4 regions of the Streptodolium elevatio genome follow, and region 3 is predicted to be linked to each of the others. Evidence: riboswitches for the same ligand, from Rfam matches in the RefSeq annotation. Region 3 holds a riboswitch; each other region holds the start of a gene.

Region 1 (5,649 bases), on a different contig from region 3:
CAGACCACCAGCACCTTCTGACCGGACATCGGCCGGCTTCCCTCCCCGTCTGTTCCCCACCGCACGGCCGCGCCGCGGCCGGGCCGCTACTTGACCTGCGCCTGCACGTACGCCGCCCACTGCGTCGTGAAGTCCGCCGGCGAGATCCGGAGGACCGACACGAACGCGCTCGTGAGGCGGCTCTTCTGGTCCGGCTGTCCCACACCGGGCGGCGGCGCCTCGCCGACCGCGCGGTAGAACTCGACCAGTTTCTCCTGTCCCCAGCGCTCGGCGATCATCCGGCAGGCAAGCCAGCCCATCTCGTACGCCTGCGGCAGCGCCTCCTGCGTGGTCTCGAACTGCTCGTCCGCGGGCAGCGTGCGGGGCACCCGCCCCTCGCGGACGTCACGGCGGAGCTCGGGGGCGGCACTGCGGATGGTCTGGCCGGAGTTGAGGTACCCCACGTAGTCCGCGAAGCCCTCGGACAGCCACGTGGGGGTCCAGTTGCGGGTGAACGCCCGGCTCGCGACGTGGGTGATCTCGTGGGTCATGACGACGCGCCGCTCGACCGCGCCGAGTTCGCGGAACGCGTCCGGGTTGACGATGACCCGGTCGGCGGCGGCCGCGTCGACGTCGGCGCCGCGCTCGCCGGTGGTCACCGCGGCGATGCGCGCGTACTGCTGCGGCTCGGCACCGAGCAGGCGGGCCATTTGCTCCTGGTTGGCCGGGACGATCACGACGGCCTTCCCGGCCCACACGCCGCCCCACACCTTGTGGACGTCGGGCACCGCGGTGTCCATGTCCTTCTGGTACGACCGCAGGTCTGTCCCGTCGCCGACCCCGAGCACGATGCCCGAGTCCCCGCGCAGCACCGTGACCGGTCCCAGGTCCCACACCTGCACCGCGCCGCGCATGCCGCTGTCGGTGCCGTCGGTGTCGGCGGCGATCAACCAGGCACCGTCGCGGAGCACAAAGGTCAGGTACTGCGGGCTGCGCACGGGCGCGCTGTCGAAGCCCTCGATGCGGTACGTCAGGTCGACCTGCGCGGCGAACACCGTGGCGCCCGCGAAAGTCGCGAGGCGCTGCTCCGGAAGGGTGAACGCGTCGGCGGCGACCAGTTCGTAGTCCCACGACGCGAAGGGAATCTGCGCCGCGTTGTCGAACGCCGCGGCCTGCGCGTCGTGGAAGGCCTTCGCCGCCGGGTCGATCGTCGCGAGGTACGCGGCGCGGTCGTGGGTCCGCACCGCCGTCGCCCGGCGCTCCAGCAGCCGGGCGATCGCCTCGTTGCGCGGATCGGTGTGCTTCTCCTGGCCGGCGGGCAGGTCGGCGGCCTGTACCGGCGGAGAGGGGCTCGCGCCGGGAGCGGACCCGCGGCTCGAACCGTCCGAGCCCAGGCCGATGACTCCCAGGGCGATTCCGGTGGATATCGCGGCGCAGATTGCCGCGAATACCAGGAGCCACCGCGGGATCCGTCGCGCCCTAGGGCCCCGGTCGTCCACGGACTGATCGTACGAGACCGCGAACGGGGCCACCCGCCGAGTTCCGCGCACCGGGAACCTCCCGGCGTGGGGACCGGGAGGTTCGGCCTCCGGTGGCGCGGTGCGGCATCAGGGGCGGTGAGTCGGCGGACGCGTCAGGAGGGACGGACGACCTTGACGACCTTCATCGAGTGCAGCGGCGCGTAGCGCACGTTGGTGCCGGGCTTGGGGGCGTGGATGATCTGCCCGCCGCCCGCGTAGATCCCGACGTGCGACATGCCGCTGTAGTAGATGACCAGGTCGCCGGGCTGGATCTGGTCGACCGGGACGCTGCGGCCGGCGCCGGCCTGCGCCTGCGAGGTACGCGGCAGCGAGACGCCCGCCTGCTTCCACGCCCAGCCGGTGAGGCCGGAGCAGTCGAAGGAGTTGGGGCCTGTCGCGCCGTACACGTACGGCTTGCCGACCTTCGACGCGGCGGCCGCGACGGCGGCACCGGCCCGCCCGCTGACCGGGACGGTGACCTTGGGGGTCTCGGTCTCCGGCTTGGTGGTGGTCGGCGAAGGCTTGGTGGTGGTCGGCGCGGTGGACGACGGGGTACGCGCCTCGTCGCGCGACGCGCGGTCGTCCGCCTCGATCGTGTCGCCGTGGCCTTCCTCGGCGAGGATCGCGGCGCGCTCGGCCTCGGTCAGCGTGTTCAGCAGGGCCTGGGCCTGCTGGAGCTTCTTCTCGACCTCGGCCTTCTTGGCCGAGAGGTTCTTGCGGGTGTCCTCGAGCTCGCCGAGCTTCGCGGAGGCCTCGGTGCGCTCCTGGTCGAGCGTGCGCTTCTTGGCCTGGATCTGCTCGATCGAGGCGGCCTGCTGCGCGGTGATCTGATCGAGCGCGGCCGCCTTGCTCAGGTACTCGTCGGGCTTCTCCGACAGCATGAGCTGGAGCGTGGGGTCGACGCCGGCGTTGCGGTATTGCGCACTGGCGATCACCCCCATGGTGCTCTGCAGCGAGATGAGGTCGGACTGCTCCTGGGCGATCCGCTCCTGGATCTGCGAGACCTGGCCCTGCAGCAGCTCGGTCTTCTCCTGGAAGCCGTTGAGCTCCTCGGTCGCGACCTCGGCCTGATGGGTCAGCTCGTTGATCTGGGCCTTGACCTGGTCCTTGGAAGGGGCCGGGTCGGCCTGGGACATGCCGGGCGAGAGCGCCACCGCGGTGGCTGCAGCGGCGGTGAGCACGCCGACGCGCGCCTTGCTCGGTTTCTTCGGCCGTCGGTGGGACGCCACGTAGGCGAACTCCTTCTTCCTACGCCCGCCTACCGGGTGAGCTGACGGGTTCGGGCCGGAAGAGACGCCCTACGACACAGACTTCGTGTCGATTCACCCCACGGGGAATGGTTCCCCGGCTCCGGCTCGGCCTCGCGGCCTCGTCGGACTCGGCGGGAGTCCCCGCCGCCGCCCTGGCTGGACGATCGACATTGCGGGCACTCAGCCCGAGACATTAGTGACCCGGGCTTGATCCGTTCAAATCAATCGCCGAAGTTTTACAAGAGATCTCGTGATTAATGCTTCCGGGTCCACCGAGCGTGATCAGAGAGCGACCATCTGTTCATACTTTCGTGGCGGTTTACGGCGTTGTGCGGGCGGCTCGGCGGCCGCTTGGCGCGGCTCCCGAGGAGTCGGCTTCGACGGATCTTCGCGCAGGTCAGGGACGTACCGGAGGGGGCGGGACAGGCCCGCCTCAGCGAGCAGGGCTATGCGGTCGACGGTTTCCGGCGAGAGGTCGAGACACCCGGTAATTCCCGAATTCCGCCCTACGGGCGAATCACCCGTATCGGTGTCGTTACGGCGCATTGTGGGATATCCCACATCCACCACGGCGTGTCGGCACACCGGAACCGACTCGTTGGATTTCGACGCATCGGGCGAAAAGTCCGATTTATCGTCGAGAATTTGAGGGACCACACAATCAGCACACGCCGGACCTCGGGCACGGCACGTACGGCAGCAGACCCGCATGGTCGTCCACCTCTTCCGTTGCGTTCCGATGGAGCTGCGATGGAGCGGTTGCTCCTGGAACACACGGTAGGGACGGGCACTGACACAACGTCACATGTCAACCACGGCGGTCGAGATGGGACGCATCGCACGGGGCGGCGCGGCGGTCAGCCGCGGGCGAGCCGGCGCAGCAGCATCGTCGACGGCACCGGGCGCGCCCCCGCCCGCCTTACACCGTCGGCGACTTCGCGGTCCGACGAGACCACGATCACGGGACGGCCCGGCGGTTCGGCGCGCACCAGGCGGCGGATGAGCTCGTCCGCGGTCTCCCCCGCCTTGCTGAAGCGCACCCGCACCCCGCGGGGCGGGGCGAGCAGCACGGGGGCGTCCAATTGCGCGCCGTCGAACACACAGGTGACCTCGGCGCCGCTCTGCGCGGCGATGACGGCAAGTCCCCCGAGTAGGCGTACGCGCTGCTCCGAAAGGGCGAGCGACGGGTAGCCCGTCTTGGTGACGTTGTAGCCGTCGATCACCAGGTGCGCCTGCGGCAGGCTCAGCAACTGGTCCAGGAGCGCGGGGTCGTCGCCTTCGAGCGCGCGCTTGGCGATGTCCTTGGGGCTCGCCCCCTCGGGCGCCACGGCGTCGACGGTGTCCGCGGGGCGGATGCCGACCGGCGGCAGGGCCAGTTCGCGGCGCAGCCCCTGGGCGGCTTCGAGGACCGTGTCGAGGAGCAGGCGTACGCGCGTGTCCTCCATGCTGCGGCCCTCGCGCGCGGCCCGGCGGCTGGCTTCGAGGGCGGACTCCACCTCGGAGACCCTGCTGCGCAGGCGGCGCGTCTCCTTGTCCGCGGCGGCGATCGCCGTCTGCGCCTCGGCGCGTACGGTCGCCAACTCCGCCTGGGCGCGCTTCGCCTCCTTCTCGGCGTGCTTCGCGCCGCCCTGGAGGCCGCGGACCTGGCGGCGCAACTGCTCGGCCTCCTTGCGGGCCTCCTCCAGGTCGGCCCGCAACTTCTCCTGCTCGGTACGGGCGGCGGCACGCAGCGCGCCAAGCTCCGACTCCAGCCGGTCCACCACGGCGGCGGCCTCGGCGCCCGCACGGTCCTGGGCCGCGCGCTCGGCGGCCTGCCCCGCGGTGTCGAGCAGCGCGACCCACCCGGGCGGCCGCAGGAGGTACGCGGCGGCGGCGACGTCCAGCGGATCGGCCGCGGCGGGCGGGCGCCCCGCGTCCAAAGCCGCCGCGAGGTCCGGGAGTCCGCGGCGCAGGCGCTCCGCTATCCGCTGCCGGAACACCGGGTCGTTCTCCAGCACCCCGGCCAGCGGCGTGGCCGCCAGCTTGGCCCGTCGCGACGGGGTGAACCGGGCGAACTGCCGCAGCGGGACCGGAATCTCGTCGGACGTCATGGCGCCGAGGCCGTCCGCCGCGAGGGCGATCACCCGCTGGCGCACACCGTCGGGCAGCGGCCCGCGGGGCGCGGCGTCGTGGTCGGTGGGGTCGTCGTGAGCGCCGTCCTGACCGTCGGCGTGGGCGTCCGCGCCGGATTCCGGCGCCGACTCGGCCTCGAACGCAGCGCCGGTGTCGGACTCGGATCCCGCCTCGGCCACGCCGTCCGCGTCCGCGTCGGCAGGGCCGTCGTCATCCGACGAGGCCGCGGTGTCGCCCTCGTCCCGCACCGGGGCGGCGCGTCCGCCGGCATTCTCCCCGCCGCCAACGCCGTCCGCGCCGACCCCGGGCAACTGCGCTGCGCGGGTGTCCGCCGTGTCGGCGCCGTTCGCCGGGGCATGGCGCCTGCCGCCGGACAGTGCCGCCCGCAGCAGGGAATCGTCGCCGTACGCGGAACCGCCGCTCCGCGAGTCGTCCGCCGGCGGCTGGGCACCCGCGCCGCCGCTCCGGGCAGCGTGTGCCGCGCCGGGCGACGCCTCGCCGCCGACCGCGGGACCCGCGTAGCCGTTGCCGCCCGAGGCATGCGTGTCGGCCGAACGGTCGCGGCCCGAAGTCGTCTCACCGGGCATGCGGCTGCGGCCCGCGTCGGCCGCCGCGCCGGCGCCCGCCCCCGCCGCGCCTTCAGCACGCCCGTTCCCGTCGCTCGGCGACGCGTCACCGTGGCGCGAGGGAACGGCGAAAGCGCTCCACGTGCGCTCGGATCCGGCTCCCCGCGTGCCCTGACGGCCGGGGAACGGGTGGTCGTGCAGGGCACCGACGTGACCGGCGAC
Region 2 (5,649 bases), on a different contig from region 3:
CTTCACTTTCCGGTTCGAGGAGTCCGGCGACGCGGAGGAGGACATCGTGCCCGCGACCGCACGCGCGGAGGCGGCCGCAAAGGCGTGGCTGTCCGAACGCGGCTACGGATACAAAAACCTGCGTTCGCAGGCGACCGACCTTGCGCAGACTCCGTTGGCGAAGCGGCAGCGGCGCGCGGTGGCCCGCGGCGAGGGCTGAGCGGCTCGAACGGCGCAAGGGGTCAGACCGCGTGGTACGCGGACCCGCCCGAGACGTTCGCGGCGGCGGCCAGCGCCGCGGCGAACGTCTCCGCCTCCTCGGGGGCGAGCCGCGCCACCGTGACGCGCACGGCCGGCGGCGAGGCGATCCGGAAGCGCTTGCCGGGGGCGATCAGCCAGCCCCGGGCCAGGAGTTCGGCCACCGTGCCGACCTCGTCGCGCACCGGCACCCACACGTTGATGCCGGAGCGGCCGTGTGCCGCCATGCCGTGCCGGGCGAGGGCGGCGATGAGCGCCGCGCGGCGTTCCGCGTACGCCAGCCGCGCCCGCTCCACCTGCGCCGCGACCTCCGGCGAGGTCCAGGCGTGTGCGACGGCGTGCTGCAGCGCGTGGCTGACCCATCCCGGGCCGAGGCGCTGCCGCCCGGCGATGCGCCCGATGGTCGTCTCGTCGCCGGACACGATCGTGCAGCGCAGGTCGGGACCGTACGCCTTGGCGCTCGACCGTACGTGTGCCCAGTGCTCCGTGTCGCCGACCACCGACGCCAACTCCGGCCCGGCGATGGCGTTTCCGTGGTCGTCCTGGATCAGCAGCACGTCGGGGTGGGCGGCGAGGACCGCGCGCAGTTCCGCCGCCCGCTCGGGTGAGACGGCCGCGCCCATCGGGTTCTGCGCGCGCACGGTGACGACGAACGCCCGCGCGCCGTCCCGGAGTCCGCGCGCGACGTCGTCCGGGATCGGGCCGTCGTCGTCGAGGCGTACCGGCCGCGCGGTCAGGTTGAGGGCGGCGAGCAGGTCGAGGAAGTTGGCCCACCCCGGGTCCTCCACCAGGACGGTGTCCCCCGGACGCGTGTGCGTCATCAGCGCGCGTTCGATCGCGTCGAGCGCGCCGGAGGTGACGACGAGGTGGTCCGCGGGGACCCCTTCTGCCGTGAGGACGCCCCGCGCGGCGTCGGCGAGCGGGCCGTATAGCGGCGGGTGGTTGTAGAGCGGACGCCACGTCGCGGGGTCGGGGAACCGGGGGTCGGGCAGCAGCTCCGGATCCGGTTCGCCCATGACCAGCATGCGGGTCCCGGGCGGCGCGGCCGGGCCGAGGGCGTTGCGTTCCGTCGACGCCGGGCGCGGCAGCACGCGCGTTCCGGCGCGCCCCTGGGTCTCGACGATGCCCCGCTCGCGCAGCAGGCGGTACGCGGCGGCGACGGTGTTGGGATTGACCCCGAGGCCCGCGGCCAGGGTGCGCACCGGCGGCAGCGCGTCGCCGGGTGCGAGGCCGCCGTGCCGGAGGTCGCGCTCGATGGACGCCGCGATCTCGGCGGCGGTACGCCCGGTCGGGGCCACGATCTCCTCCTGAACGGCAACGACGCGCAGTCGTCGGTGCGGTCGCACGGCGCGGGCGACCTGTTGCCCGGCGGCCGCAATCTGTGATCGCACCCTATTGCGTTGACAGTCCCCCAACTCGTCGCCTTATTGTACTAGCACCAACTTGTGATTGACCTAGTACAAAGAGGTTTCCGACATGAGTAGCGCCCGCGAGGCCACCGGGACCACCGGGACCACCGAGCCCCCGTCCGTCTACGCCCGCACCGAGGCGACCACGCCCACGCGATACCGCGAGCGCATGCGCTACGACGCGGAGACCGTGCACGCGATCCTCGACGAGGCGTTTCTCGCGCACGTCGCGTTCACCGCCTTCGGGCAGCCGCAGATCCTGCCGCTGATCTTCGGCCGCGACGGCGGACGCCTCTACCTCCACGTGTCGAGCGGCTCGCACCTGGCCATCGCGGTCCGCCACGCGGGAGACGAGGGCCTGCCGGTCTCCTTCGCGGTGACGCTCGCGGACTCCCTTGTCCTGTCGCGCGCGGCCATGCACCACTCCATGGACTACCGCTGCGTGATCGCCCACGGGCCGCTGCGCCGGGTGACCGACCCCGCGGAGACCGCGCGCGGCTGGGCCACGATGATCGACCACCTCGTGCCCGGGCGGTACGCCGACAGCCGCCCGCCGAGCCCGAAGGAAGCCGCCCAGACCGGCCTGTTCGCCCTCGACCTGTCCGACGTCGCGGCGAAGGTCCGCTCGCACGGGCTCGCCGAGGACGCGGCCGACCGAGAGCTCGGCCACTGGGCCGGGGTGGTCCCGCTGCGCACGGCGGCCGGGACGCCGCGCCCGGACGCCGGGGTGGAGGGCGAGCCGCCCGCGTACCTGAAGGAGTGGCTGGCCCGGCGCGGATGACGGCGTGCGGATGACCGTGTATCGACGGAACCCCCACCTACGGTTCTCTCATATGCGGGATACCATCCCGCATATGAGAGACGACGTCGACGAACGCCTCGCCCGGCGACTCACCGCGCTACGCGTCGAGCACACCTGGTCCCTGGACGAACTCGCCGGCCGGACCGGTGTGAGCCGCTCCACCCTCTCGCGCCTCGAACGCGCCGAGATCAGCCCGACGGCGGCACTGCTGAACAAGCTCTGCACGGCGTACGGGCGCACGATGTCGCGTCTGCTCGCCGAGGTCGAGTCCGGCGCCGAGGCCGTCCGCGTCGTGCGCGCCGAGGAACAGCGGGTCTGGACCGACGAGGCCTCGGGCTTCGTGCGGCGCTCGGTGTCCCCGCCGAACCCGGACCTGCGCGCCGAGGTCGTCGAGGGCCTGCTCGCCCCGGGCGCGCACATCGCGTACGACGGCCCGCCGACGCCGGGCCTCGAACACCACATCCGCGTCCTCGACGGCACGCTCGCCGTCACCGTCGAGGGCACGACGCACACGCTCGACGAGGGCGACGCGATGAGCTTCCGGTTGTGGGGGCCGTCCGCGTACGCCTGCCCGGGCGCACGGCCCGTCCGGTACGCACTCGTGGTGGTCGCGCCGTGACGGCCGCGCCCCGGGTCGGGATCCGTCGCCTGCCGGCGGACGCGTTCGACGACGCCGTGCCCGCTCTCGGGGAACTGCTCGCCGACACCGTGACCGGCGGTGCGTCGCTCGGCTTCCGCACTCCGTTCACGCCCGGCGACGGCGCCGCGTGGTGGCACAGCCAGGCGGACGCCGTGCGCGCGGGCGCCTTCGTCGTGTGGACCGCGTACAACCGCGCCCCCGACAGCGCCTCCGACGGTGCCGCCTTCCACGGCCGCGTGCTCGGCACGGTCTGCCTGGCCTTCAGCTCCTGGGCGAACGGCGCGCACCGCGCCGACGTGGTCAAGCTGATGGTCCACCGCGACGCACGCGGGCAAGGTCTGGGCCGCGCGCTGCTGGCGACCGCCGAGGCGCACGCGGCCGAGGCCGGCATCACGCTGCTCATGCTCGACACCGAGACGGAGAGCCCGGCCGAGCGCATGTACGAGGCGGCGGGCTGGACGCGCTACGGCGTCGTCCCGGCGTACGCGGCCGATCCGGACGGCGTCCTGCGCGACTGCACCTTCTTCTACAAGCCGGTGACCCTCTACAAGCCGTGAACCTCTACAAGCCGGTGAAGAACGGCTCCTGACGCGACGCGTCCCGCGACGGATCACCGGCCGGAAATGCCCCCGGTGACCTTGTGGATCCGCGCGCGCCCCGTCGGTCAAACGTGTGTTGACGGTTTCAGCGGGCTCGTGCGCGCGCCGGGAGGCAGCTTCCCCACATCCGGAACGTCCTAATCGCGGTGATGCGCCGGATTCTCATAACTTTGCCCCTGCTTTACCGAATCGACGCTGCATCACCCCCGGGCCACTTTGGGTGAGGCGATCATGCCCTGCGTGGCCCGGTGATCACCGTACGGAGAAATCCGCACACATACCGGTCGCCCCGAACTACACCGCGTGGCCTATTCCCCGAACGCCGATATTCCCAAACCGGCTTTGCGGGGAGGGGATTTGAGTTGTCGGAGTCCGTCTGCCTACCTTTCTCGGCGTCGGTGTCCCACACATCGACCCCGCTCACCGGAACGCCGAATTCTGCCGCCGGCCGAGACGGGACAGCTGAGAAGCAACCACGGCAGAAGCGGGGGAACCAGGTGAAACGCGCCGGCCCGGCGACAACCGGGACGGCTAGGGGTGAAGCCGCGCTCGACGGCCCTTTCCGAAGGGCGGACGAGAGCGGCCGGGCAACTCCAGCCCGAATCCGACAGCTCACCTCGCAGGCGTAGGAGAGGAAACGCTTGATGCTGTCCGCAACTCGCAACCGTCTGACCACGAAGTCCCGCATCGCCGTCGCCGCCGGTGTCACCGGTGCCGCGATCGCCGCCCCCCTGATCGGCGCCACGAGCGCTTCCGCCGCCCCGGTGAGCACCTGGGACAAGGTCGCCCAGTGCGAGAGCACCGGCAATTGGTCCATCAACTCGGGCAACGGCTTCTACGGCGGCCTGCAGTTCACCCAGAGCACCTGGAACGCGTTCGGCGGCGGCCAGTACGCCGACCGCGCCGACCTGGCCACCAAGGACCAGCAGATCGCGATCGCCGAGAAGGTGCTCGCGGGCCAGGGCCCCGGCGCCTGGCCGGTCTGCTCCGTCAAGGCGGGCCTGACCAAGAACAGCGGTACCCCCTCGATCGACACCGGCTCCACCGGCAGCTCGACCACCAAGTCCCAGAACGCCGCCCCGAAGAGCCAGTCCGGCTCGCAGCTCTCCGAGGACACCAAGTCCGAGGCGAAGACCGAGAGCAAGGCTCCCGCGTCCGCGTCGACCGGCAGCACCTCGTACACCGTCGTCGTCGGCGACACTCTCTCGAAGATCGCCGACGCCCAGCACGTCGACGGCGGCTGGGAGAAGCTGTACCAGGACAACCGCGGCGTCGTCGGCGGCAACCCGAACATGATCTACGCGGGCCAGAAGCTGGCCCTGGCCGGCGGCCAGGCCGCGGCCCCGCAGACCGGTGCCAAGCTCACCGAGGACACCAAGTCCTCCGCCAACACCGGCAGCACGAAGAACCAGGCCAAGAACCAGGCCGGCGCCAAGCTGAGCACCGACTCCGGCAGCTCGACCGCGAAGTCCGGCAGCACGGCCAAGAACTCGACCGACAACGCCACCGCGTCGTCGTCCTCCGCGTCGGGCTACACCCGTCCGGTCCCGGGCGCGCCGCACGGCTCGTACGGCAACTCGGGCTCGCTGTGGTCGAACGGCCACACCGGTGAGGACTTCTCCGCCGCGTCGGGCACCTCCGTCAAGGCGGTCACCTCCGGCACGGTCGTCAAGTCCGGCTGGGGCGGCGCGTACGGCAACGAGGTCGTCATCAAGCACGCCGACGGCAAGTACAGCCAGTACGGCCACCTGTCGTCCTCGTCCGTGTCGGTCGGCCAGCAGGTCTCGACCGGCCAGCAGATCGGTCTGTCCGGCTCGACCGGCAACTCGACCGGCCCGCACCTGCACTTCGAGATCCGCACCACCCCGAACTACGGCTCGGACATCAACCCGCTGGCTTACCTGCGCGCCCACGGCGTCAGCATCTGAGCCACACCAGACGCCCCGCGCAGTTGTGGGGCTG
Region 3 (5,649 bases):
CGACGCCCATCCCCCACAACAGGCCGCCACCCGCCCGAAAACGCCGCAGGCCCCGGACCGTGGGGTCCGGGGCCTGCGGCGTGGTGCCTCTACCGCGTCACTGCGATGTCAGTTCGACCGATCGCGAGGATCAGTGGATCAGACGTTGACGCCGTGGGCGCGGAGGTAGGTGATCGGGTTGATGTCCGAGCCGTAGTTCGGGCCGGTGCGCACCTCGAAGTGCAGGTGCGGGCCGGTCGAGTTGCCGGTCGAGCCGACGAGGCCGACCTGCTGGCCGGTCGAGACCTTCTGGCCGACCGAGACGGAGATCTTCGACATGTGGCCGTACTGCGTGTAGCGGCCGTCGGCGTGCTTGATGACGACCTCGTTGCCGTACGCGCCGCCCCAGCCCGCGGAGACCACGGTGCCGGAGGTGACGGCGCTGACCTTGGTGCCGGCCGACGCGCGGAAGTCCTCACCGGTGTGGCCGTTCGACCACATGGAGCCCGAGCGGCCGTACGAGCCGCTCGCCGCACCCGGAACGGGGCGGACGTAGCCGGACGACGACGCCTCGGTCGACGACGAGTTGCCGGTCGACGGCTTGGCGGCGCTCGAGTTCGTGTTGGAGCTCGTGCTCGGCTTGGTGGTCTCGCTCTTGGCGGGGGCCTTGTCCTCGGTCAGCTTCGCGCCCGAGGGCTTCGTGGACGAGGAGGACGCCGACGGGGCCGGAGCCGGCTTCGCCGGGGTGTCCTCGGTCAGCTTCGCCGGGGCCGGGGCCGCGGTGGACTGGCCGCCCAGGGCCAGCTTCTGGCCCGGGAAGATCAGGTTCGGGTTGCCGCCGACGACGCCGCGGTTGAGGTCGTACAGCTTCTGCCAGCCGCCGGTGACGTCGTGCGCCCGGGCGATCTTGAACAGGGTGTCGCCGACGACGACCGTGTAGTCGGCCTTGGCGGTGCTCGCGGACGGCGCGGGGGTCGCCGGCTTGGTCGGGGCCTGCTGCGTCTTCGCCTCGGGCTGCGCGGCCGGCTTGGGGGCGGCGGCCTTGGCGTCCTCGGTGAGCTTCGCACCCGAGGGCTGCTGCGCGGCGGGCTTCGGCGCGGTCTGCGTCGAGGTCTTGCCCTGGGTCTGCGAGGACCCGTTGGACGAGCCGGTGTCGATCGAGGGGGCGCCGCTGTTCTTGGTCAGGCCCGCCTTGACGGAGCAGACCGGCCAGGCGCCGGGGCCCTGGCCCGCGAGCACCTTCTCGGCGATCGCGATCTGCTGGTCCTTGGTGGCCAGGTCGGCGCGCGCGGCGTACTGCGTGCCGCCGAACTCGCGCCAGGTGGAGTTGGTGAACTGCAGCCCACCGTAGAAGCCGTTGCCGGTGTTGATGGACCAGTTGCCGGTGCTCTCGCACTGGGCGACCTTGTCCCAGGTGCTCACCGACGCGGCGGAGGCGGTGGTCGCCCCGATGATCGGGGCGGCGATCGCGGCACCGGTGACACCGGCGGCGACGGCGATGCGCGAGGTCGTGGACAGACGGGTACGGCGATGACGCCCGGTTCCGGACAGCATGAAGCGTTTCCTCTCCTACGCCTGCGAGGTGAGCTGTCGGATTCGGGCTGGAGTTGCCCGGCCGCCCGCGGCGACCCCGGTCGAAGGGTCACTGGTACGGCTTCACCCCTAGCCGTCCTGGTTTGTCACCAGTCCGGCGCGTTACACCTGGTTCCCCCGCTTCTGCCGTGGCTGCTTCTCAGCTGTCCCGTCCCGACCGGCGGCAGAACTAGGCGTTCCGGTGAGAGGGGTCGGTGTGGGGACCGACGCGGAGCACGTTAGGCAGACAGATCCTGAGATCACAAGCGACTCATCGTAAGAACAGGTTTACGTCCGTTTTGTGGTGGGCAAGACGTCACTCCTTGTCACTTTTGGACGGCCGAAGGTGTCCGAATTCCTACCTTCGGTACCGCTCCACTGACCGTTTGTGAAAAACCACCACGCTTCGCGCACGGACGGTGATCGAACGTCAAATCGGTGTGACCTGGCCGACATTCCGAAGGCAAGATCCGAAATGTCCGACATGGGGCTTTGTTCGGCAGGTCATCGGCGCGCATCTCCTTCGATCGGATGACCTGACGGGCACTCTGCCATCATTCGTCCGGATTATCCGGTCGGCCGAGCTCCCTCTCAGGGCCCCAATCAGGGGAATCCCCGCGGTTCGGGAACCGCGCAGACCTCCCAAGCGTGATCTTGAAGGACGAATTCTCGGGAGGTCCTGCCGTGTCCGTGTACGCCTTGCCCGCCGCGGCCGAGCCCGCGGTGCCCCTCGCCGCCGGAGACAACATCGACGTCGATGTCCTCCAGGGCGTCAACGGCCTCGCCGAGGACACCACATGGGCGCACGGCTTCATGGAGTTCATGGGGGAGTACGGCCTCCTCGCGATCCTCGCCGGACTCCTCGGCATCGCGTGGTTCCGGGCCCGCCGGCGTCCCGACCACGACGTCGCCGTCGCCGGGCTCATCTGGGCGCCGATCGCCGCCCTGCTCGCCGAGGTGGCCAACATGCCGCTGCGCGAATGGGTCGACCGGCCCCGCCCCTTCCTGACCCACCCCGACGTCACGGTCCTCGTGCAGGGCAAGGACGACCCGTCCTTCGCCTCCGACCACGCCCTGCTGACGATGTCCCTGGCGATCGCCCTGCTGCTGGTCGACCGGAGGCTCGGCGCTATTGCCGTCCTCGTCGCCGTCCTTCAGGGGTTCGCCCGCCTCTATGTAGGGGTCCACTACCCCACGGACATCCTGGGTGGCTTCGCGCTCGGCGCTCTCGTCGCGCTCGCGCTGTCGCCGCTGGCCCTGCGTGCCCTGCTGCCGGTCGTACGCCGGGTCGAGACCACACCGCTGCGCCCGCTGGTCGTCGCGGAGCCGACCGGCTGACCCACCGCTCGCACCGTCCCGCCGCACACCGCACACCGCGCGCCTGCACGCCGCCCGCAGCCCATCGCGCCCGACGTGGCGTACCCCGCCCTCGACGAGCCACCGCCCGCAAGGGTCAAGATTCCCGAAACCGGGCCCAACCGCGCGCCCTCGGTGCCAGACTCACCCGCGTCCGGTCATCGGATCATCATCCGAGGCGTCACCCCTCCGCGCCGTTTCCCCGGACAGTCGCTCCTGCGCGGCCACCGTCCCGTGGCGCGCGCACTCCACGACGAGGGGTCCACAGCCGTGTCCGCACCGACATCCGCACGCCGCCGTACGCACCGGGCAACCGCCAAGCCCACCCCCGCCGCCGGCCGCGCCGGCACCCGCACCACCACCACCCGTAGCCGTACCCGTACCCGCGCCGCCACCCGCATCTCCGCCGCCGCAATCGTCCCGGCCGCCGCGCTGGCCGCCCTCCTCGCGGGCGCGGCCCCCGCGCAGGCCGCCACAACCCCGGCGCCGACCACACCGCCCCCTGCCGCCATCGCCGCAGCCGCAGAGCCGACGGGCCGGGCCGACGGCCAGGAGCAGGCGGAGCGTGTGGAAGCCGCGCTCCGCGAGGTCGTCGACCTCCAACTCCTCCAGCCCACCTGCGGCGAACGCGGCGCGCTCACCGTCGCCGCCCTCCAGGCGCTGCGCACGATCGGCGTCGAGGTCAAGTCCACCGGACTGCCCAAGATCGACCTCGGGCCGCTCGGCTGGATCGGCATCGGCTCGCAATACCCCGGACGCGCCGTCGCCCTCGAACTCCACCTGCTCCCCGCCGGACCCATACCGGTGAATCTGACGGTCGGCGAGAAGGCGTGCCCGTCGCGCCCCGGAACGCCCGGGCCGCGCACCCCGGAACCGCCTTCGACGGCGACCGCGACGCCCGTCGCGCCCACCTCCGCACCGCCCGCGACCCGTCCTGCCGCGTCCGTGCCCAGCACGAGCCCGCAGCCTTCCGCGCAGCCCGAACTCGCCCGTACCGGCGGCGGATCGCCGACGTGGCCGTTCCTCGTCTCGGGTGCGGGACTGCTCGCCGCGGGCGGTACGACCGCCGTCGTCGCCGCGCGCCGCCGCCGAGCCGGCTGACCCGCCACCCGCGAAGCTGCGCCGTACGCACGCAGTTGGGTACGGTCTGGTGGAGGCGCTCCGGCCCCGGCCGCGCGGCGCCTCCACGGCGGGAACCGCACGCCGTGTCACGGAGGGACTTGAAGCGGCATGGACGAGGCGGGCACGGGGGACAGGGTCGACCCCGGGGCCGAACCAGGCGCCGATCCGGGAGCAGACGCCGCACGCCTGGGCGAACGCCTGAGCCTGCGCGAGCAGGTGGCCCGCGCGATCCGCGCGGCGCTGATCGCCGGCGACATGCGCCCCGGCGTCGTCTACTCGGCGCCCGGCCTCGCCACCCGCTTTGGTGTCTCGGCGACGCCGGTACGCGAGGCCCTGCTCGACCTCGCCAAGGACGGCCTCGTGGAACCCGTGCGCAACAAGGGGTTCCGGGTCCGGGCGCTGTCCGCGCAGGACGCCGAGGAGATCCACCGCCTGCGCCGCCTCCTCGAGGTGCCGACGGTCGCCGAGATCGCCCGCGCCGGTTGTCCCGACGCGCTGCCGACCCTCCGCGCGCTCGCCGACGACATAGTCGCCGCCGCGAAGCGCGGGGACGCGCTCGAGTACGTCGCCGCCGACCAGCGGTTCCACACCTGCCTGTTGCAGCTGTCCGGCAACATGCGTCTGGTCCGCATCGTGGTCGAACTGCGGTCCCAGGCGCGCCTTTACCGCCTGCGCACGCTGCTGGAGCGGGGCGAGGTCGGCCAGGCCGCGGACGAACACCACGAGTTGCTGGACCTGATCGAGGCCCGCGACCCGGACGCCGTCACGCAGTTGATGGAGCGTCACCTCATCTGGACCCGCCGCATGGAGCCCGAGGAACTGGCCGGGCTGCCCGAGTCGCACGCGGCCGTCGGCCCCGGCGCCTCCTGACCGGCAGCCCAACGTCCAAATGCCGCACGCCTGACCACTCCAGCGCCCGATCCGGCCCCAGCGCCGACCACCCCGACGCCCGACCGCCCCACGGCGTCGACGCGCGCATTCGGAGATCCGCCGACATCGGTCCGTCCGGAGGAATTTCCCGTCACGCACCCGTGTCCCCGCGCCCCGCCGCTCGTTGCGTCCCTTGAGCGGTGCCGCGCCTCTCGTGCGCGCACCCGCGCCGACGTCGGGTGCAAGCGTCCGCTTTGGGAGTCGTGGGATGAAGTTCCGGATCGTGCTGACCGGTGCGTGTGTGGGCGCCGTGGGGCTGACCGGGTGCGGCGGGGACACGGGCGACAACGTCCGGCCCGCCGGCGCCGCCGGCTCGGCCGAGGCGGTCGCCGCGGTGCGCGCCGCCGCCGCGACGACCGTCAACGCGGGCAGTTCGCGTACGCGGACCACCATGACCATGCAGTCCGGCGACCGCACCGTGGTGCTGACCGGCGAGGGGTTGTTCGACTACCGCCGCCGCATCGGCACGGTGAGCCTCCAGGTCCCCAAGGACTCCGGGATCACCGGCCCGCTGCAGGAGATCCTCACGCCCGAGGCGCTCTACATGAAGAACGCCGCCCCCGGCGTACCGCCCGACAAGTGGGTGCGGATCGATGTGGCGGGTCTGGCCGACGGCAACCTGCTGAGCGGCGGCAGCGCCGACCCGACGACGTCGTTCGAGATACTGCGCGGCGTCAACGACGACGTGGT
Region 4 (5,649 bases), on a different contig from region 3:
TCGGAGTCGGCCACCAAGGCCACCTGCTCCAGGAAGTCCGCGAGCGTGCCCTCGGGTTGCGCCTGCTCGAACTCCAGGGCGACCGCCGCGAGTTCCTGGAGGTTCTCGATGCGCGTCTCGTCCTGCGGGTCCGTGGACGCCTGCAACTCGGCCAGGTAGCCGGTCTGTTCGAGTACCGCCTCCAGGACCGTGGCGGGGCCGGCGCCGCCGTCCACGACCGTGCGGAGCCGGTCGATCAGCGCCACGAAGCCCGCGACGGCCTTCGCCGAGCGGGTCGCCATGCCCGGCGCCTCGTGGGCCCGGCGCAGCGCGTCCGCGAACGGCACGCGATCGCGCGCGGCCAGCACCTCGACGCACGCCTCGGCGCGGTCGCCGATGCCGCGCTTGGGCACGTTGAGGATGCGCCGCAGCGAGACGACGTCGTCGGGGTTGGCGAGTATCCGCAGGTACGCGAGCGCGTCGCGGACCTCCTTGCGCTCGTAGAAGCGCACGCCGCCGACGACCTTGTACGGCAGTCCGACGCGGATGAAGACCTCTTCGAACACGCGCGACTGCGCGTTGGTGCGGTAGAAGACCGCGACCTGGCTGGGGGTGATCTTGCCGGTGTCGGTCAGCCGGTCGATCTCGTCGGCGATGAACTGCGCCTCGGCGTGCTCGTCGTCGGCCGTGTAGCCGGTGATCGTCGAGCCCTGCCCCGAGTCGGTCCACAGGTTCTTCGCGCGCCGGTTGCTGTTGCGCTCGATGACCGCGTTGGCGGCGGTCAGGATCGTCTGGGTGGAGCGGTAGTTCTGCTCCAGCATGATCGTCGTGGCGTTCGGGTAGTCCGACTCGAAGTCGAGGATGTTGCGGATGGTGGCACCGCGGAACGCGTAGATGGACTGGTCGGCGTCGCCCACGACGCACAGTTCGGCGGGCGGGACCTCGGCCAGGCCCTCCTCGGCGGGGTTGACCAGGTCGCCGTCGACGGTGCGCTTGGGGCCGTGCCCGGCGGCGCCGCCGACGAGCTCGCGGACCAGCACGTACTGCGCGTGGTTGGTGTCCTGGTACTCGTCGACGAGGACGTGCCGGAAGCGGCGGCGGTAGTGCTCGGCGACGTCCGGGAACGCCTGCAGCAGGTTGACCGTGGTCATGATGAGGTCGTCGAAGTCGAGGGCGTTGGCCTGCCGCAGGCGCGCCTGATAGAGCGTGTACGCCTCGGCGAGCTTGCGCTCGGCGTCGTTCTGCGTCCCGGACGCGTAGGTCTCCGGGTCGATGAGCTCGTTCTTGAGGTTCGACACCTGCGCGTTGAACTTGCGCGGGGGGTGCTGCTTGGGGTCGAGGTCCAGGTCGCGGCACACCATCGCCATGAGCCGCTGCGAGTCGGCGGCGTCGTAGATGGAGAAGGTCGAGCTGAGGCCGAGCTTCTTGTACTGCTGCCGCAGGATGCGCACGCACGAGGAGTGGAACGTGGAGACCCACATGGCCTTGGCGCGCGGGCCGACCAGTGCCTCGACGCGTTCCTTCATCTCGCCCGCGGCCTTGTTGGTGAAGGTGATCGCGAGGATCTCGCCGGGGTGCACGCCGCGCGCGCCCAGGAGGTACGCGATGCGGTGGGTCAGCACGCGGGTCTTGCCGGAGCCGGCGCCCGCGACGATGAGCAGCGGGGAGCCCTCGTGGACGACCGCGGCGCGCTGTTGCGGGTTCATGCCGTCGAGCAGGCGCGCGGGATCGATCACCGGCTTGCGGGCGCCGTTGCGGTAGTGGCCCTCGTACGGCTCGGTCGGCGGGGCGTAGTCGCCGTCGAACAGGTCGTCGGGAGCCGGGTCGTACTCGGGCGGCGGCGGGGCGTCGTCCGGCAGCGGCTCGGCGGCGGGCGGCGGGATCTCGGCGTCGAACCCCGGCAGCGGCATGTCGTCGAAGAGTTTGCTCATCGTCTGCCGAGTCTACGAGCCGCGGGCGGTGTTCCGGTGCCCGCCCGCCTCGGCCCGGGGCGAACTCAGGTCCACATGACGGCGATGACGATGTTGGCGACGGTGAGCAGGCCGACGGCGCCGAAGAGCTGCACGTCGACGCGCTCCTTCGCGCGGTTCGTCCACACCATGAGCAGGATCCCGATGAGGATGGCGAGCTTGACGCTGATCTTGGTGTTGTCGACGTCGAGGTCGTCGGCCTGCCGGACGCCGACCAGCGCGATGCCGGTGACGAGCATCGTGAGGGCGCCGTGCGTCATGGCCGGGTTGATGCGGACGTCTCCGGTCTTCATCCCCTTCATCTGGGTGAGGAAGCCGCCGAGCAGGGACCCGATCCCGATGATGTGCAGGACGAGCAGAAGTTGTCGGACGACGTCCACGAAACGCTCCTCACGGTGGGATGGCGCTCCGAGACTACAAAAATCACAAAGCGGACAATGAAACGGCCCTCAAGGTAAAGACTTGGCAATGCGGCCCGGAAAGCTGGGGGTCGTGACACTCCTGTGACTAATGTTCTCGGCCAGGCGGCCGTACCCCCGTGCTCCACCAGGAGTGCACGGCCGCCACCGCCGAGTCCGGCGACGTACCGAGGCCGCCCCCACGGCCGAGGAGCACGAGCCGGAGCCGGGGACCCAGGTTCCCATCGAGGCGAATCGGGTCCGGGCCCGCCAGTCCGGAGTCGTAGGGCGTCTTCTTCCGCCCGAGCCTGTCAGCTAACCCGGTAGGCGGCCGAGGAAGGAGTGACGCTTTCGTGGCGTCTCATCGCCGTCCCGCGCAGCACCGCCGGATAAAGCCGCGCAGCGCCCCGAGGGGTGCCGCCACGCTCGCCACCGCCGCCGTGACCATGACCGGTGTCGTGGCGTTCGCCGGCACCTCGAGCGCCGACCCGGCGCCCACCTCCGCGCAGGTGCAGGAGCAGGTCAACCAGCTGCACCGCGAGGTCGCCAAGGCGACGGACGTCTTCAACGGCGTCCAGGAGCAGGTCGAGGTGCTGCAGAAGGAGTCCAACGCGACGCAGACCCGCGTCGCCGAGGAGCAGGCCGCGATGAACCAGCTGCGCGAGCAGATCGGTGTCATAGCCGCCGAGGAGTACCGCAACGGGGGCATGCCGCCCGAGCTCCAGCTCGCGCTGAGCGGCGACCCCGCGATGTACCTCCAAAAGGCCCAGATGCTGGACCAGATCGACAGCCAGCAGGCCACCCGCCTCGAACAGATCGCCGCGCAGGCGCGCATGCTCCAGCAGGACCGCGCCGAGGCCTCCCAGCAGCTCGCCGACCTCGACGCGCTGCGCAAGGACCTCAACGGCAAGAAGAACGAGATCCAGGAGAAGCTCAACAAGGCCCAGGCGCTGCTCAACACCCTCACCGAGGCCGAGCGCCAGGCCGTCCTGGAGTCCAACGACCACGCCGACGAAGAGCGCACCGACGACCGCGCCGGGCGCGACAAGCCCGAGGCCGAAGAGCCGCTGCCGAACGTCCCGGCCTCCGGGCGCGCCGCGGTCGCCGTCGACTTCGCGATGGACCAGCGCGGCAAGCCGTACGGCTGGGGCAAGGCGGGGCCGAGCTCGTTCGACTGCTCCGGCCTCATGCAGGCCGCGTGGGCGAAGGCGAACGTCAAGCTGCCGCGTACCACCTGGGACCAGGTCAAGGTCGGCAGCCCGGTGTCCAAGTCCCAGCTCCAGCCGGGCGACCTGATCTTCTTCTACTCCGACATCAGCCACGTCGGGATGTACATCGGCGACGGCAAGATGGTGCACGCCCCTCGTCCGGGATCCGTCATCAAGGTCGCCCCGATCACCGAGATGCCGTTCCACTCCGCGCGCCGCGTGGGCTGACCCGCCGCACCACGTACCGCAGGCCCCCGATTCCGGTGCTCCGGAATCAGGGGCCCGCGTCGTTTCGGGTCCTGCCGCCCAGTCCTGCGCCCGGGCCTGCCGACGGGCAGCCGCGCGGTCAGACCAGGCGGCGGTCGGTCGCCCAGCGGGTCAGCTCGTGCCGGTTGGACAACTGCAACTTCCGCAGCACCGCCGACACATGCGTCTCGACCGTCTTGACCGAGATCACCAGCCGCCGCGCGATCTCCTTGTACGCGTAGCCGCGCGCGATCAGCCGCAGCACCTCGCGCTCGCGCTGCGTCAGCCGGTCCAGGTCCTCGTCGATCGGCGGTACGTCGGTCGCCGAGAACGCGTCCAGCACGAAGCCGGCCAGGCGCGGCGAGAACACCGCGTCGCCCTCGGCCACCCGGCCCACGGCGCGTACGAGTTCGTCGCCGGTGATGGACTTCGTGACATAGCCGCGGGCGCCGCCCCGGATGACCCCGATGACGTCCTCGGCCGCATCCGACACCGACAGCGCCAGGAACCGCACCCTGCCTTGCAGGCCGGCGCACTGCTTCAGCACCTCGACGCCTCCCCCGCCGGGCAGGTGCACGTCGAGCAGCACGACCTCGGGCATCGTCGCGTGGACGACCGAGACCGCCGACGCGACGTCCTCGGCCTCGCCGACGACCTCGACGGCCTCGCCGATCTCGGCGCGCACGCCGGTGCGGAACATGCGGTGGTCGTCGACCAGTACGACGCGCACGCGCGGTTCCGGCGCGTCCGCCGCCGCGCGCTCGGCGTCCTGCCGGGGATCCTGCGGCGCGTCGTGCGGCGCGTTCTGCGGCGGGTTCTGCGGCGTGCTTCGCCGGGGGGTGTGCGGGGTGTCCTGCGGGCCCTGGGTGCTCACTTGGTGCTCCTGTTCCTCGACGCCGCCTCGCCGCGCGCCATCTCGAGCTCGACCTCGGTGCCTTCGCCGGGCTCGCTGCGGATCACCGCGGTACCGCCGTTGCGGCGCATGCGCCCGAGGATCGACTCTCGCACACCGAGCCGGTCCTCGGGCAGCGCACCGGGGTCGAAGCCGGGCCCGCTGTCGCGTACGAAGACCGTCACCATCGTGTCCTCGACCTCCGCGAACACCTGGACCGGCGCGCCCGAGGCGTACTTGGCGGCGTTCACCATCGCCTCGCGCGCGGCGGCCAGTTGCGCGGCGAGGCGCTCGTCCACCGGGCAGTCGCCGACCGACACGATCTCGATGGTGGCTCCGTGCATGTCCTCGACCTCGGCGGCCTCCTGGCGCAGCGCGGCGGCGAACGTACGGTCGGGCTCCTCGCCCTCCGGCCGGTACAGCCACGCGCGCAGTTCGCGCTCCTGCGCGCGGGCGAGCTTGGCGACCTCGCGCGGGTCGTCGACGTGCCGCTGAATCAACGTCAGCGTGTGCAGCACGGAGTCGTGCACATGGGCCGCCACCTCCGCCCGCTCCTGCGCGCGGATGCGTGCCCTGCGCTCCGCCCCCAGGTCGCGCGTCTGGCGGAGCAGGAACGGCCCGAAGATCACCAGCAGCCCGAACAGCAGCAGCGCCGCGCCCCGCAGCGCCGCGAACGCGTCGCCCAGGCCGCCGCGGTAGGCGACGAAGAAGCCGATGCCGATCGCGAAGACCACGAGCCCGATGGCCGTACGCACGATCCCGGCGGTACGGCTGCGCCCGTCGAGCGACAGCCAGCGGGTGCGCTGCGCGTCGTCGGCCTGCCGCCACACCAGGGCCACGCCGGCCGATGCGACCAGCAGCGGCCACACCCACGCGCCCCGGTAGCCGGCGTCCCCGGCGACCGCCATGACGAGGGCGAAGGCCAGCAGCGCCGTGACGATGGCGAGGGCGGCGTG

Evidence for each region. A riboswitch is a leader RNA that binds a small molecule or an ion and turns the genes downstream of it on or off. The one in region 3 is predicted to bind cyclic di-AMP.
Region 1: linked by a shared signal. The riboswitch ahead of ACWD12_RS38320 (C40 family peptidase) and the one ahead of ACWD12_RS36900 (transglycosylase family protein) in region 3 are both predicted to bind cyclic di-AMP.
Region 2: linked by a shared signal. The riboswitch ahead of ACWD12_RS12920 (transglycosylase family protein) and the one ahead of ACWD12_RS36900 (transglycosylase family protein) in region 3 are both predicted to bind cyclic di-AMP.
Region 4: linked by a shared signal. The riboswitch ahead of ACWD12_RS02105 (C40 family peptidase) and the one ahead of ACWD12_RS36900 (transglycosylase family protein) in region 3 are both predicted to bind cyclic di-AMP.

What each region holds. Positions count from the first base shown of each region.
Region 1 covers NZ_JBSFVE010000037.1:11,006-16,654, reverse strand. The annotation lists gene ACWD12_RS38325 (hypothetical protein) at 87-1,478, opposite strand; gene ACWD12_RS38320 (C40 family peptidase) at 1,613-2,728, opposite strand; cyclic di-AMP (ydaO/yuaA leader) riboswitch at 2,739-2,893, opposite strand; gene ACWD12_RS38315 (NYN domain-containing protein) at 3,607-5,040, opposite strand.
Region 2 covers NZ_JBSFVE010000005.1:276,976-282,624, reverse strand. The annotation lists gene ACWD12_RS12945 (DUF6204 family protein) at 1-199, shown strand, start outside; gene ACWD12_RS12940 (aminotransferase class I/II-fold pyridoxal phosphate-dependent enzyme) at 222-1,535, opposite strand; gene ACWD12_RS12935 (pyridoxamine 5'-phosphate oxidase family protein) at 1,714-2,427, shown strand; gene ACWD12_RS12930 (helix-turn-helix domain-containing protein) at 2,501-3,067, shown strand; gene ACWD12_RS12925 (N-acetyltransferase family protein) at 3,064-3,645, shown strand; cyclic di-AMP (ydaO/yuaA leader) riboswitch at 4,155-4,328, shown strand; gene ACWD12_RS12920 (transglycosylase family protein) at 4,332-5,615, shown strand.
Region 3 covers NZ_JBSFVE010000032.1:13,340-18,988, forward strand. The annotation lists gene ACWD12_RS36900 (transglycosylase family protein) at 139-1,533, opposite strand; cyclic di-AMP (ydaO/yuaA leader) riboswitch at 1,537-1,716, opposite strand; gene ACWD12_RS36905 (phosphatase PAP2 family protein) at 2,236-2,889, shown strand; gene ACWD12_RS36910 (hypothetical protein) at 3,178-4,008, shown strand; gene ACWD12_RS36915 (GntR family transcriptional regulator) at 4,138-4,899, shown strand; gene ACWD12_RS36920 (hypothetical protein) at 5,168-5,649, shown strand, end outside.
Region 4 covers NZ_JBSFVE010000001.1:483,434-489,082, forward strand. The annotation lists gene pcrA (DNA helicase PcrA) at 1-1,910, opposite strand, end outside; gene ACWD12_RS02100 (hypothetical protein) at 1,976-2,329, opposite strand; cyclic di-AMP (ydaO/yuaA leader) riboswitch at 2,556-2,692, shown strand; gene ACWD12_RS02105 (C40 family peptidase) at 2,701-3,783, shown strand; gene ACWD12_RS02110 (LuxR C-terminal-related transcriptional regulator) at 3,902-4,501, opposite strand; gene ACWD12_RS02115 (ATP-binding protein) at 4,672-5,649, opposite strand, start outside.